DNA from 3 places in the Agrobacterium sp. 22-223-1 genome. Region 2 is predicted to be linked to each of the others. Evidence: riboswitches for the same ligand, from Rfam matches in the RefSeq annotation. Region 2 holds a riboswitch; each other region holds the start of a gene.
What was found. Region 2 has a riboswitch for cobalamin ahead of ACQZ60_RS18835 (ABC transporter substrate-binding protein). Riboswitches for the same ligand answer to the same signal wherever they lie in the genome.

Region 1: linked by a shared signal. The riboswitch ahead of bluB (5,6-dimethylbenzimidazole synthase) and the one ahead of ACQZ60_RS18835 (ABC transporter substrate-binding protein) in region 2 are both predicted to bind cobalamin.
Region 3: linked by a shared signal. The riboswitch ahead of metE (5-methyltetrahydropteroyltriglutamate--homocysteine S-methyltransferase) and the one ahead of ACQZ60_RS18835 (ABC transporter substrate-binding protein) in region 2 are both predicted to bind cobalamin.

Annotation. Positions count from the first base shown of each region.
Region 1 is NZ_JBNWCN010000001.1:1,628,187-1,632,464, reverse strand. It holds gene ACQZ60_RS08095 (NAD+ synthase) at 1-160, shown strand, start outside; gene ACQZ60_RS08090 (glyoxalase superfamily protein) at 414-791, opposite strand; gene ACQZ60_RS08085 (TolB family protein) at 980-1,810, shown strand; cobalamin riboswitch at 1,875-2,056, shown strand; gene bluB (5,6-dimethylbenzimidazole synthase) at 2,134-2,850, shown strand; gene ACQZ60_RS08075 (DUF2865 domain-containing protein) at 3,045-4,157, opposite strand.
Region 2 is NZ_JBNWCN010000004.1:293,123-297,400, forward strand. It holds gene ACQZ60_RS18825 (ABC transporter ATP-binding protein) at 1-347, opposite strand, end outside; gene ACQZ60_RS18830 (FecCD family ABC transporter permease) at 344-1,372, opposite strand; gene ACQZ60_RS18835 (ABC transporter substrate-binding protein) at 1,369-2,400, opposite strand; cobalamin riboswitch at 2,559-2,793, opposite strand; gene ACQZ60_RS18840 (GNAT family N-acetyltransferase) at 2,833-3,711, opposite strand; gene argE (acetylornithine deacetylase) at 3,915-4,278, shown strand, end outside.
Region 3 is NZ_JBNWCN010000002.1:470,678-474,955, reverse strand. It holds gene metE (5-methyltetrahydropteroyltriglutamate--homocysteine S-methyltransferase) at 182-2,530, opposite strand; cobalamin riboswitch at 2,631-2,842, opposite strand; gene ACQZ60_RS14260 (ATP-binding cassette domain-containing protein) at 2,904-3,686, opposite strand; gene ACQZ60_RS14255 (sugar ABC transporter permease) at 3,705-4,278, opposite strand, start outside.

The DNA.
Region 1 (4,278 bases), on a different contig from region 2:
GGCTCGTGGCCATGATGTGGCGACGGTGCACCGGGTGGAGCATCTGCTCTATCTCGCCGAATACAAGCGCCGGCAATCGGCGCCGGGTGTGAAGATCACCAAGAAGAACTTTGGGCGTGACAGGCGTTATCCGATCACCAACCGGTTTCGGGATCGATGATTGAAGGAAGGCGCGGGTAGCGGATGCTTTGCCCGGCGTTGCCGTGCGTTTCTTCTCCCCGCCGGGGAGAAGGTGGCCCGAAGGGTCGGATGAGGGGGCAACCTCTCGGTCTATCGCTGACGTCGCCCCCTCATCCCGCTGCCGCGGACTTCTCCCCCGCGGGGAGAAGAAACAAGCGGCATGCGCTCGTTCCACAACAAGCCTTCGTGTTTAAGCAAGCGGCGCGGAGAAAACCCCGCGCCGTTCACTTACCTTAAATAACTTGTCCCACATCGATGCGGTTGCCATCCGGGTCCTCAAACACAAAGGCCCTGAGACCGTAATCCTTGTCCTGCAGGCCCTTGATGATGCGCAAGCCCTGGCTCTTGCAGAGCGCATGCAGCGCGTCCACATCGCTCACCATCATATGCGCCACATTGAAGGGTGCTGCCTTGTGTGCGGGCTGCAATGTCAGGTGCAGCTCGGCATTGCCCTGTTTGAGGATCATGAAGCCGACAGGGTTGCCGTTTTCGAAGGTCTTTTCGAAGCCCAGCACGCCAACGTAAAAATCATGGGCCTTTTCGATGTTTTTGACAGGAAGCATTGCGGCGATCCGGCCGAAGCGGATGCCGTGATCGGCGATGGTATTCATCGCGGAACCTCGGATCTGGGAGAAACGGCAAAGGTCGCGGACGGTGCCGGAGCGCTGGCGTTTTTTCTGGTTTGAATTTGCAGGACGGTGCCTGCCGCCCTAGGATCATAATCGAGGCGATGGCGGATGCAAACGGAATGTCTGCACCGGGCGCTTTGAACGAGACACCGACACGCCCGGGAGGCAGAATGCGCAGCTCCATCGAAATCTTCAACATCCGCACCCGGCAGATGCGGGTGGTGTGGCAGACGCCTGATCTTTTTGAAGCGCCGAACTGGTCGCCGGATGGAAAATACCTGCTGCTGAACAGCGAAGGGCTGCTTTACCGCCTGTCTCTTGCCGGTGATATTTCGCCGCAAAAGGTCGATACCGGCTTTGCGACGCTCTGCAACAACGATCACGGCATTTCGCCGGATGGTTCGCTCTACGCCATTTCCGACAAGGTGGAATTCGGCAAGAGCGCCATTTATCTCATGGCCTCGGCGGGCGGTGCGCCGCGGCTGATGACGAAAAATCTTCCCTCTTACTGGCATGGCTGGTCGCCGGATGAGAAAGGTTTTGCCTATTGCGGCATTCGCGATCAGGTCTTCGATATCTATTCGATGGATATAACAAGCGGCGTCGAGACGCGGCTGACCCATGGCGAAGGCCGCAATGACGGGCCGGATTATTCGCCGGACGGTGAGTGGATCTATTTCAATTCCAGCCGCACCGGGCGAATGCAGATCTGGCGCGTGCGGGTGGATGGCTCAGCCGTCGAGCGCATCACCGACAGCCCCTATGGCGACTGGTTTCCGCACCCGTCTCCGAGGGGAGACAAGGTGGTGTTCGTTTCCTATGACGGCGACGTTTTCGACCATCCGCGCGATCTCGATGTGCGGGTGCGGCTGATGGATATGGATGGCGGCAATGCCGAGACGCTGTTCGAACTTTTCGGCGGGCAGGGAACGATGAATTCGCCCAACTGGTCACCGGATGGGGACGAGTTCGCTTATGTCAGGTATTTCCCGGTGGAATGATGGGGATGAGGCAGGCCACATTGCCGCACCGCCGGCAGGATGCTTGCATCCGCAAACTTTTTTGCCCATAGCTTGCCTGTCAGGTGCCTGCCCTTGCGGCGGGAGAATCGGGAATCCGGTGAAAGACCGGAACGTGCCCAGCGCTGTGAGGCGGACGTTCTTTTTTAAAGCCACTGGAGCAATTCGGGAAGGCGAAAAGGGCGGATGAAGCCAAGTCAGAAGACCGGCCTGACGGGATAGACCGAACCGCGCGGACGGCGGCAGGTTGTTGTCGAGGCGGGGTGCGCATTTGCGCCCGGTCTTCGCATTGTTGGGGATAAACGATGCCAGCCGATTCGTCCGTAAGCAATCCGCCCGGCGCCAGTTCGTTCGATCACGCGCTCTCGCCCGCCCGCCCGTTTTCCTGTGAGGAACGCGAGGCGATTTACCGCGCCATCGAGACCCGTCGTGACGTGCGCGACCAGTTCCTGCCGGACCCGCTGCCGGACGATCTGGTGGAGCGTCTTTTGAAGGCGGCCCATTCCGCACCCTCTGTCGGTTTCATGCAGCCGTGGAATTTTACCCTCGTCACCGATGGCGCGATCCGTCAGGCGGCCTTCGTGGCCTTCAGCCGCGCCAATGAGGAGGCGGCGGCGATGTTTACGGGCGAGCAGCAGGCGCTTTATCGCAGTCTCAAGCTTGAAGGCATCCGCAAGGCGCCGCTCAGCATCTGCGTCACCTGCGATCCGACGCGCGGCGGCAAGGTGGTGCTGGGCCGCACCCACAATCCGCGCACGGATGTCTATTCCACCGTCTGCGCCATCCAGAATCTCTGGCTCGCGGCGCGCGCCGAAGGCATCGGCGTCGGCTGGGTCAGCATTTTCCACGATAGCGACATTCGCACCATTCTCGATATTCCCGACCATATCGAAATCGTCGCCTGGCTTTGCCTCGGCCGTGTCGATGCGCTCTATAACGAGCCGGAACTGGCGGTGAAGGGCTGGCGACAGCGCGTGCCGCTGGAGGAACTGGTGTTCCGTAACCGCTGGGGCGGGGTGTAGAAGCGGAGGCCTGTGAACAAAGCGGGACGTTGCCGCGTGTTTCTTCTCCCCGCCGGAGAGAAGGTGGCCCGAAGGGTCGGATGAGGGGGCAAGCTCTCCGAATATCGCTGACGCCGCCCCCTCATCCCGCTGCCGCGGACTTCTCCCCCTCGGGGAGAAGAAGCAAGGGGAGCGCGCTCGCTCCGCGATGTATGTCACTGCTGCGGCTGTATACCCTTCAATGCCGGGTTCTTCAGGTCGATCCGGCCCGTCTGGTCGGGCAGGAATTTCGGGCCTATGACGCGGACGCGGCTATCGTTCGGGTCATAGTCGCGTTCGGGAACGGGCTGTTCCGGCGGCTTGGCAGCCTGTTGCTGTTCGGTGGGTTTTTCAGCCTTGTCACCTTGCGGTGATGGAATGGTGGTGATGCCGGAATAGGGTTTTTCGGGCTGCGGCCGGGCGGCCTCTTCCTGCTTTTGCATTTCATTGTGATAGGCGGCCATGTTGCAGGCGCAGCCCGGCGCTTTTGCTGTGGCGTTCCTGTAAGCGAAGGCGGTTGGCAGCTCTCTGTAGGGTTTGCCTGTTTCCGCCGAAACCATATCGGCGGTTTCCTGATCCGTCATGGAGTGGAAATAAAGCTCCGTCTCGGTGCCCGGACACATTTTCTCGCACTGCTCCGCCTGGGCGCGGAAATCGAGCGGCGAGGCATTGGAAGCGATGGGGAAAAACGAGCCGTCGCAGGTGCGCACGCAGAGTGTGCGAAGCCCGCCCTCGGCGGCGTTGGGGTAGGGCGAAAGCCCCGCCTGTCCCGGCTCGTCGCCGTTCTGCGGGCCATTCTGCCGAAAAGCGTCGGGATAACGCGTTACATCCGGAGGCGGCGGCAATTGCGTTTCCGTTTGCGGCAGGGTGTTGCAGCCATTGGCATCGAGGGCGGCAAGAATGCGCTGACGCCTGATGTCGCCGTCGTCGCTACGCGCTGCCGCCATGGCGTCGTCGCGGTCACGGATGATGGCGTCGCGCTCGCTTTCTGCTTCCGCCAGCGCATCGCCGATTTCGGCGCAGATACCGGCATTGGGATTGCCGTAGACGATGACGCTGCCGGATGAGCAGCCATAGCCGCGCAAGTCGTTCCTGATCTTGCGGATGACGATATTCTGGCGGGCGAGCGCATTGGCGTAACGCCGCACCTCGGCCGTATTGCCGATGACGCGGGGCGGCTCGCGCAATTGCGCATAAAGCATATCGCAGACCTGATCCGCGAAAGCGGCGGCCGGGGCGACGAAAACAAGGGGAAGCAGGAGGCCGATGATGCGGCTGCGGCGGGTCAATTGTTCGATCCGTTCGATGTCCCCGGCCGGTGGCAGGGGCGTTATACTTCACGAAATCCGTGTTTCGGGAAGATAACATAAGCTGTTGCCGCAAGGCGGCAACAGCCTGTTCAAAATTGCG
Region 2 (4,278 bases):
TCATCCTGCTGCGACCAGGCGGAAAGCGGCCCGAGATAGGGCGTGCGCCCAAGTTCCACCGCCTGTCGTGCGGTAATGCGTTCGGTGGTTTCGGCCTGCTGCTCCACGAAGGCGAGCCGGCGGGCAAGGTCTCGCCGTCCCAATGAGGCAAGCGGCTCACCCCCGAGCGTAACGTGCCCCCGGCGCGGCTTGCGAATACCCGCCAGCATGGAAAGCAGCGTGCTTTTGCCGGAACCGTTCGGTCCGATGACGCCGAGAAACTCACCGGAACCGACATCGAGTGAGACCCCGCGCACGATATCGATATTGCCGGCGTGGAAATGCAGGTCGTGAGCGGATAATTTCATGAACGCCCCCTCTTCTGCCCAAGGATGAAGGCAAAGGCGGGTGCGCCAACGAGCGCAGTGATGACACCGATGGGCAGCACCTGCCCCGGAATGACAATGCGCGAGAGAATATCCGCGACGATCATGAAAACCGCGCCGGTCAGCGCCGTCACCGGCAGCAATATACCATGGCGAACGCCGACGAAGATGCGTGCGGCATGCGGAATGACGAGGCCCACGAAGCCGATGGAGCCGACCAGCGATACCATCGCAGCCGTCATGATCGCCGAAACGGAGATCAGCACCGCATAGACCCAGCGCACCGGAATGCCGAGCGAGGCAGCAGCCTGACCGCCGAAGGCGAAGGCATCGAGCGCCCGGGCATACCAGAGACACACCGCAAGTCCCGCAAGGCTGACCGGCAGCGCCAGCCAGACATCCGGCCAGCGCACGCCCGAGAGGTTGCCCAGCAGCCAGAACATGATGCCGCGCGCCTGTTCGGCATTGGCGGATTTGGTGACGATGAAAGAGGTCATGGCATTAAACAGCTGCGACCCGGCCACCCCGGCCAGAATGATAGCGCTGTTGCCATGTCCCCCCCGCACCGCCAGAAGGCTGACCAGCGAAAACGCAACGAAGGCACCAATGAGCGCCCCGGCCGGCATCGTCAGGAACCCCGCTCCGAAGCCAAGCAACGCGACAGCGACGGCACCGGTGGAGGCGCCGGCGGAAATGCCGAGAATATAAGGATCGGCAAGCGGATTGCGCAAAAGCGATTGCAGCACCGCCCCGGCCAGCGCCAAAGAAGCGCCGCAACAGGCGGCAACAACGGCGCGGCTGAGGCGGTAACTCCAGACAATGCCCTCATCCAGCGGTTCCAGCGGATAGGTCGCATGGAAGACGCGGTTGGCGATTGTTTTCGCCACGACGTCAAAAGGAATGGCAGTCTCGCCGATGGCCGCCCCGGCCATCAGCGCGACGAGCAGCAGGGCGAGCGCGGCAAAAGCCAGCCCTACCCTGCCGAGATGGATGGAAAGACCGTTCACTTGGCGAGGCCGGCAGCCGAAATCGCCTCGGCCAGCGTTTCGATGCCTTCAATGGTGCGAATGGTCGGGTTCATCGCCTGCGCATCCATCTCGAACACATGACCTTCCTTGACGGCTGGCATGATGCTGGCCACGGGATCGGTGGCGAGGAACTTCAGCTTGACGGCGACATCGTCAGCCGGGAAACGGCGGCGATCCATCTTGCCGGCGACGATGATGGAGGGATTTGCCTTGGCGATGGTTTCCCAGCCGACGGTCGGCCATTCTTCATCGCTTTCGATGACGTTCTTTAAGCCCAACGCGGACATGATGTAGCCGGGGGCGCCATTGCGGCCGGCCACATAGGGATCGATATCCAGCTCGGCGCTGGAGAACCAGAAGACTGCCGAAAGCTTGCCATTTGCCGAGGCGATCTTGGCGCGGGCGGCTTCTTCACGCTTCTTCAGGTCGGCAACGACCTCTTCACCGCGATCCTGCACGTTGAAGATTTTGGCGAGATCGCGGATTTCCTGGTAAATCAGATCCATGGTGAAGACGGTGTTGCGCACGCCGTCACCGCCGCCGGAATTGTCCTTGCCCATGCAATCGGCGGGCGAGGTATAAACGGGAACGCCAAGCTCGGCGAATTGCGCCGGTGTTCCGACAACGCCTTCCGGGCCGATCTGCCACTGGAACTGCGTCGTCACGAGGTCCGGCTTCTTGCCGATGACCGCCTCAAAGCTCGGATCATTGTCAGCCAGACGCTCGACCCTGGCATTGGCCTCTTCGTAGCCCTTCAGAACCGGACCGATCCACAGCGCCGTGCCGACCACCTTGTCGGAAAGGCCGAGGAGGTAAAGAACCTCGGTCGTGCTCTGGCCGACGGACACGGTGCGGGCGGGTGCCTGCTTGAAGGTGATGTCCTGACCGCAGCTGTTGATCGTCAGGGGATAGGTGGTTTCGGCAGCATTGGCGCCGGCGACGGGCAAAGCCGCAAGCGCAGCGGCCAGAAAGCCGGCATGGACCGGCAGGCGTCTAGAATGAAACATGTGTTCTCCAGTCGAAAGTAAATCTTATTCCAGAGCAGCAGGCGTCAAAACGCGCAGCAACAGCGGGACGTCTTGTACGGAGAACGGCAATAGGACGCAAACGAAATGTTATGAAATAACATTACAATCTCCTCCTCCGGGCTTCCCCGCCCGTAACGATGGTTTATATTTCGACGGCAGGTCTCCTGGCTCACGGATTTGCGTCGCTCATCTGCCTTCCCGCATTCCGGAGAATACAGTGGCATGACGCCTTGAAGCGTCACGGGGATGAACGACAATCCGCTTACAGTTGCGGGGGCAGCCACGGCATTGGGCGAAAAAGATCGCCCGCACCATGTTCCCTATTAATCCCTTCGCCTTTCGGCTGCAGGAACCGTCGCTTTCTCACATAAGGGGCAAGAGGCGGGGCGTCAATTGCGATAGTGCCGCACCTCAGCACAAAGACGGGCCTGCCAGGGCGAAAATCTTTGCAGAACCGGAACCTGCCGGTTGCGGCGCGCCTTTCGACATGGCGGTGAGCGTTTCGATCACCACCAGCCCGGATTGCGCCAGGAACTCGGTCAGAAGACCGCTATCCCGCACGGCATCGAGACGGACAAGCTGATCGTCGAGATCGGAAAAATGTCGCCTCACCAACGCAATCGCATCCGCCTCGTCACCGGCGACGACCGGGCCGACAATATGGCCCCGCCCCGCTGCACGCCGCAATGCAAAGGCGGCAAGACGATCGGCCTCGAACAGGCCATAACCCGTATTTTCCCGGAGAAGGCGTTGCAGGACGCCCCGGCGCGAAACACCGAAAGCCGCGCGATCCAAATCCGCCACGGCGGACAAATGATCCTCGGACAGCGGCTCGATTCTCTGTTTTCTTCCAAGTGTCGGCATCTCGGCAGGGCAGCGCGCCTTGCCGCGCAGGAGATGTACTTTTTCGGTATCTCCGGAAAAACCCAGCCGTGCGAAAAGCCGTCGCGAGGCTTCCGTTGCGTTCAACCGCAGGGCGGCGTCAGAGTGACCCGCGATGAGTTGGCCCACCAGCCATGGCGCAACGCCCTGCCTCTGCAAACGGGGGGAAACGATGACCATGCCGACCGTCGCGAAACCCTCATCATAAGGAAACAGCATTGCCGTTGCGACAACGCGATCGATTTCGTCAAGCGCGGCAAGCCCGACGCCGCACTGCCGCAGGAAACACCATTCGTTCGCGTGATATCGCCATCCGACAGCCATGGACAAAGCATGCAGATGATCGGCCTCCACATCGGCGATATCCACTGTCCGCAACTCGAAACTATCGACTTTGAGCAGCTCCATGACAAACGGCTCTCATTCCCTCCGGCGCGGAACCTTGATCCCGGCAGCCCAGTTCACGACATCCGAAGATAACCAGCCTCGTCAGCAGGAATTTTCCGAAAGCGCTGGAAGGACACAACAATCTACTGAAATCACCCGTATTTCAGCAGATAAACGCCGCAGGCCGCTCTAAGCTTTTCGGCGTTGAAGCGACGGAGACAGCCATGAACGCAATCGACATTCTGGAGCGTCTTGTCGGCTTCCCGTCGGTGGTCGGAACCGCCAATGGCGACATTGCCGGATGGATCGCCGATTATCTGGAAAGCCACGGCGCGAAAGTATCGCTGCTTGCCGGCCCGGAAGGCGACCGCGCCAATCTCTTCGCCAGCTTCGGCCCGACCGATGCCAGCGGATACATCTTGTCCGGCCATATGGATGTGGTGCCTGCCGGTGAGCCGGAATGGTCCTCCGATCCCTTCACGCTGAGAACTGAAGGCGAGCGCCTCTACGGACGCGGAACCACCGACATGAAAGGGTTTCTGGCCACGGTTCTCGCCGCAGCACCGGCATTTTCACGCATGGCGCTGA
Region 3 (4,278 bases), on a different contig from region 2:
ACGGCGTAAATCCGCCGGGATTGAGCGTTTCCACACCGATCTCCAGTCGTAGGCCCGGAAACGTTCCCTCTGCCTGTCCGGCTGGCTCCATCCTTCCGGAGAGGCATTCATATGCCCTCCCCCACATTTTCCCGGCGGAAGCCATGATGGAGGCCCGGTTCTCGCCGGGCCTCCATTCATATCAGAGCACCGCGCGGCGAAGCTCGGCAGCGGCGGCGACCATGTTGACCAGTGCCGGCCTGACCTCTTCCCATTTACGCGTCTTCAGGCCGCAATCCGGATTGATCCAGAGCTGCCGGTCGTCAAGCCGCTCTCGCGCCAGCGCCAGAAGATCGACCATTTCTCCAACCGCCGGCACACGCGGGGAATGGATGTCGTAAACGCCGGGACCGATCTGGTTCGGGTATTTGTAGGTCCGAAACGCATCCAGCAATTCCATCTTCGAACGCGAGGTCTCGATGGAGATCACGTCGGCGTCCATGGCAGCAATGGCATCGATGATCTGGTTGAATTCGGAATAGCACATATGGGTGTGAACCTGTGTGCGGTCGCCCACACCGCTGGAGCAAATGCGGAAGCATTCCACCGCCCAGCCGAGATAATCCTGCCAATGCCGGTGCCGAAGCGGCAGTCCTTCGCGAAGAGCTGCCTCATCGATCTGGATCATCTGCGCACCGGCCGCTTCGAGATCATTGACCTCATCGCGGATGGCGAGCGCGATCTGGCGGCATGTCAGGCTTCTGGCGATATCGTCGCGGACGAAGGACCAGTTGAGGATCGTCACCGGCCCGGTCAGCATGCCCTTGACGGGTTTGTCGGTGAGCGACTGGGAATATTCCCACCAGCGAACCGTCATCGCTTTCGGACGCGACACATCGCCGAAAATGATGGGCGGGCGCACATAACGCGAGCCGTAACTCTGCACCCAGGCATGCTGGGTGAAAGCGAAGCCGGAAAGCTGTTCGCCGAAATATTGCACCATGTCATTGCGCTCGAACTCGCCGTGGACGAGAACGTCGAGACCGATTTCCTCCTGCCAGCGAATGGTCATTTCGGTTTCCTTCTGCAGGAATTTTTCATATTGCGCATCCGTCAGCGCGCCCTTGGAATGCGCCGATCTGGCCTTGCGCACCTCCGGCGTCTGCGGGAAGGAGCCGATGGTCGTCGTCGGGAAAAGCGGCAGCGCAATGGCCTGCGATTGCACTTTCTGCCGCTCGGCAAACGGGCTCACCCGCTTCCTGTCGGCCTCGCCAATCGTCGCAATACGCTTCTGCACGGCGACGTCCGTTACCTTCGGCGAGGATGCACGCGCGGCAACGGCCTTGGAGGCAGCCTCCAGTTCCGTCGCGACAGCAGCCTTGCCCTCACCGAGAGCCCTGCCAAGCGCGGCAAGTTCGCCGAGCTTCTGGGTGGCGAAGGAAAGCCAGCTTTTCAGATCGGCATCGAGGCCGGTTTCCAGTTCGAGATCGACCGGGACATGCAGCAGCGAGCAGGACGGCGCGATCTGAAACGCCGCCGCACCGCGTGCCGCGATGGCGGGTTCCAATCGGGTAATAATTGCAGCGAGATCAGCGCGCCAGATGTTGCGGCCGTCGATGACACCCAGCGACAGGACGCGATTTCCCGGCAAAGCCTTCAACACCGCCTCCAGCGCATCGGGCGCTCGCACCAGATCGACATGAAGGCCCGCGACCGGAAGCGCTGCGACGGCTTCGAGATTATCCTCAAGCCCACCGAAATAGGTGGCGAGCAGGATTTTCAAATCCGGCGCGGCCTTCGACAAAGCCCGATAGGCCACGGCCAGCGCGTGCCGCTCCCCCTCGGAAAGATCGAGCACGGCGACCGGCTCATCGATCTGCACCCAGTCCGCACCGGCCGCGCGCAGGCGACGCAGCAGCTCTTCATAGACGGGCAGCAACCTTGCCAGCAGATCGAGAGGCTTGAAGGCTGCCTCGCGCGCCTTGGCGAGTTTCAGGAACGTGACCGGGCCGAGAATGACCGGACGCGTATGGATGCCGAGCGCCTTCGCCTCAAGGAAGTGGTCGACCGGCTTTTGCGAGGTGAGCACGAAATGCTGATCCTCTGAAACCTCCGGCACCATGTAGTGATAGTTGGTGTCGAACCATTTGGTCATTTCCAGCGCGGGAACGCCCTGACCATGATGCGAATGTCCTTCATGCCCATGGCCGCAGCCTGCATGCCCTTCGCTCTGGCTGCCGCGCGCCATGGCGAAATAGTTGGAGAGGGAAACATCCCCACCCGCCCATCCATAAAGGGATGGAATGGCGCCCACCATCACGGCCGTATCGAGAACGTGATCGTAAAGGGAGAAATCGTTGGACGGGATATGGGTAATCCCCTTCTCACGCTGAAGCGCCCAGTTTTCGGCGCGCAGCCTAGCTGCGGTTTCGAGCAGTTCCGTCTCGGAAATCTTGCCGGACCAGAAGCCTTCAAGCGCGAACTTCAGTTCGCGATGGCGTCCGATCCTCGGAAAACCGAGCGATGCGACTGGAATGGTCTTGTCTGGCATTGTCATACCCCATTTGGTTGTGGGGGCATGGGTAAAGCGGACGCGTGCAGGCCCGGCCTGTGCCGGACCATAGCAGCAACCACCGGGACACCCCGCCCGTGGACGTTATTTTGTCCTGGCAGGTCTCCTGGCTTACGGGTCGTCGCCTTTGTCCGTCTTCCCGGGGTTTACCCCAGTGACGTGTTGGACAAAGGCTCGCCGCTTACAGTTGCGGGGGCAGCTCCGGTCTTGCCGATCGTCGGCGCACCGGATTCCCTCTTAGCTCCGGGATCGAACAAACAAGCCCGGAGAACCATGACACCCGCATTTCTCACCACGGGTGCCACGATGTCAATAGACATAAAGAAATCTTTATATCTTTATTTCACTGAGTTCAGAGCGCGACCGCACCCGGCCCCGGCACCGCACCGGTCGGCACCTTGCCCAGAATGATCATGCCAAGCACCTCGTCCTTGGTGACATCCTGCGTGCGGGCATGGCCCACCACCTTGCCGTTCTTCATCACGAAGACCCGGTCGGCCAGATCGAAGACATCGTGAATATCGTGGCTGATGAGGAAGATGCCGATGCCCTGCCGTTTCAGCTCCTTGACGAGATCGCCCACCTGCGCCGTTTCCTGCGGCCCGAGTGCGGCCGTCGGCTCGTCCATGATGAGGATGCGGGCATCGAACAGAATGGCGCGGGCGATGGCAACGGATTGCCGCTGGCCGCCGGACAACGCCTTCACCGGCTCCTTGAATCGCCGGAAATTGGGGTTGAGACGCCCCATGACCTCGCGGGCCGAGGCTTCCATGGCGACATCGTCAAGCGTGCCCCATTTCGTCTTCAGCTCGCGGCCGAGATAAAGATTGGCCGCCGCATCGACATTGTCGGCCACGGCCAGCGTCTGGTAGATGGTCTCGATGCCGTATTTCTTGGCATCGCGGGGATTGCGGATATCGGCATCCTCGCCGTTGATGAGAATATCGCCGCCATCGCGCCGATAGGCGCCGGAGAGAATTTTGATAAGGGTCGATTTGCCCGCGCCATTGTGGCCGAGAAGGGCGACCACCTCACCGGGGAAAAGATCGACAGAAGCGTTTTCCACCGCATGGATGCCGCCGAAGGAAATGGAAATATTGCGCATTTCCACGAGGGGCGTGACTTGGTCCGTCATAGGAGTTCTCCTCGGTTCTTACTTGGCGCGGGCGCGGTAGATGGTGTCGAGCCAGACGGCGACGACCAGAACCACACCGACGACGATGCGCTGGAAGGGCGTATCGATGCCCACCAGCACCATGCCGGATTGCAGCGACTGCATGACGAGCGCGCCGAGCATCGCGCCCGCTATGGTTCCGACACCACCGGCAAGCGAGGTGCCGCCGATGACGGCCGCCGCGATGGTGTAAAGCTCGTCCAGCTCGCCCTGGGCATTGGTGGCGGCATTGAGGCGGGCGGTCGAGATGGCCGCCGCGATGGCGCACAGAACGCCCATCAGCGTGAAGATCTTCACCGTCACCCAGCGGGTCTTGATGCCGGCGAGTTCGGCCGCTTCCGGGTTGCCGCCGATGGCGAAGACATAACGGCCGAAGCGCAGTCGCGTGGCGATGAAGGTCATGACCGCACCGACGGCAAGCGCCATCAGCACCGGAATGGCGATGCCGTGCGAAATGAACAGACCGCCTTCAGGCCAGGCCATGCCATTGGCATCGGCATAGTTGCGGGCGATGTTGATCGGCCATGGGTAGCTGTTGACCACCGCCACGAAA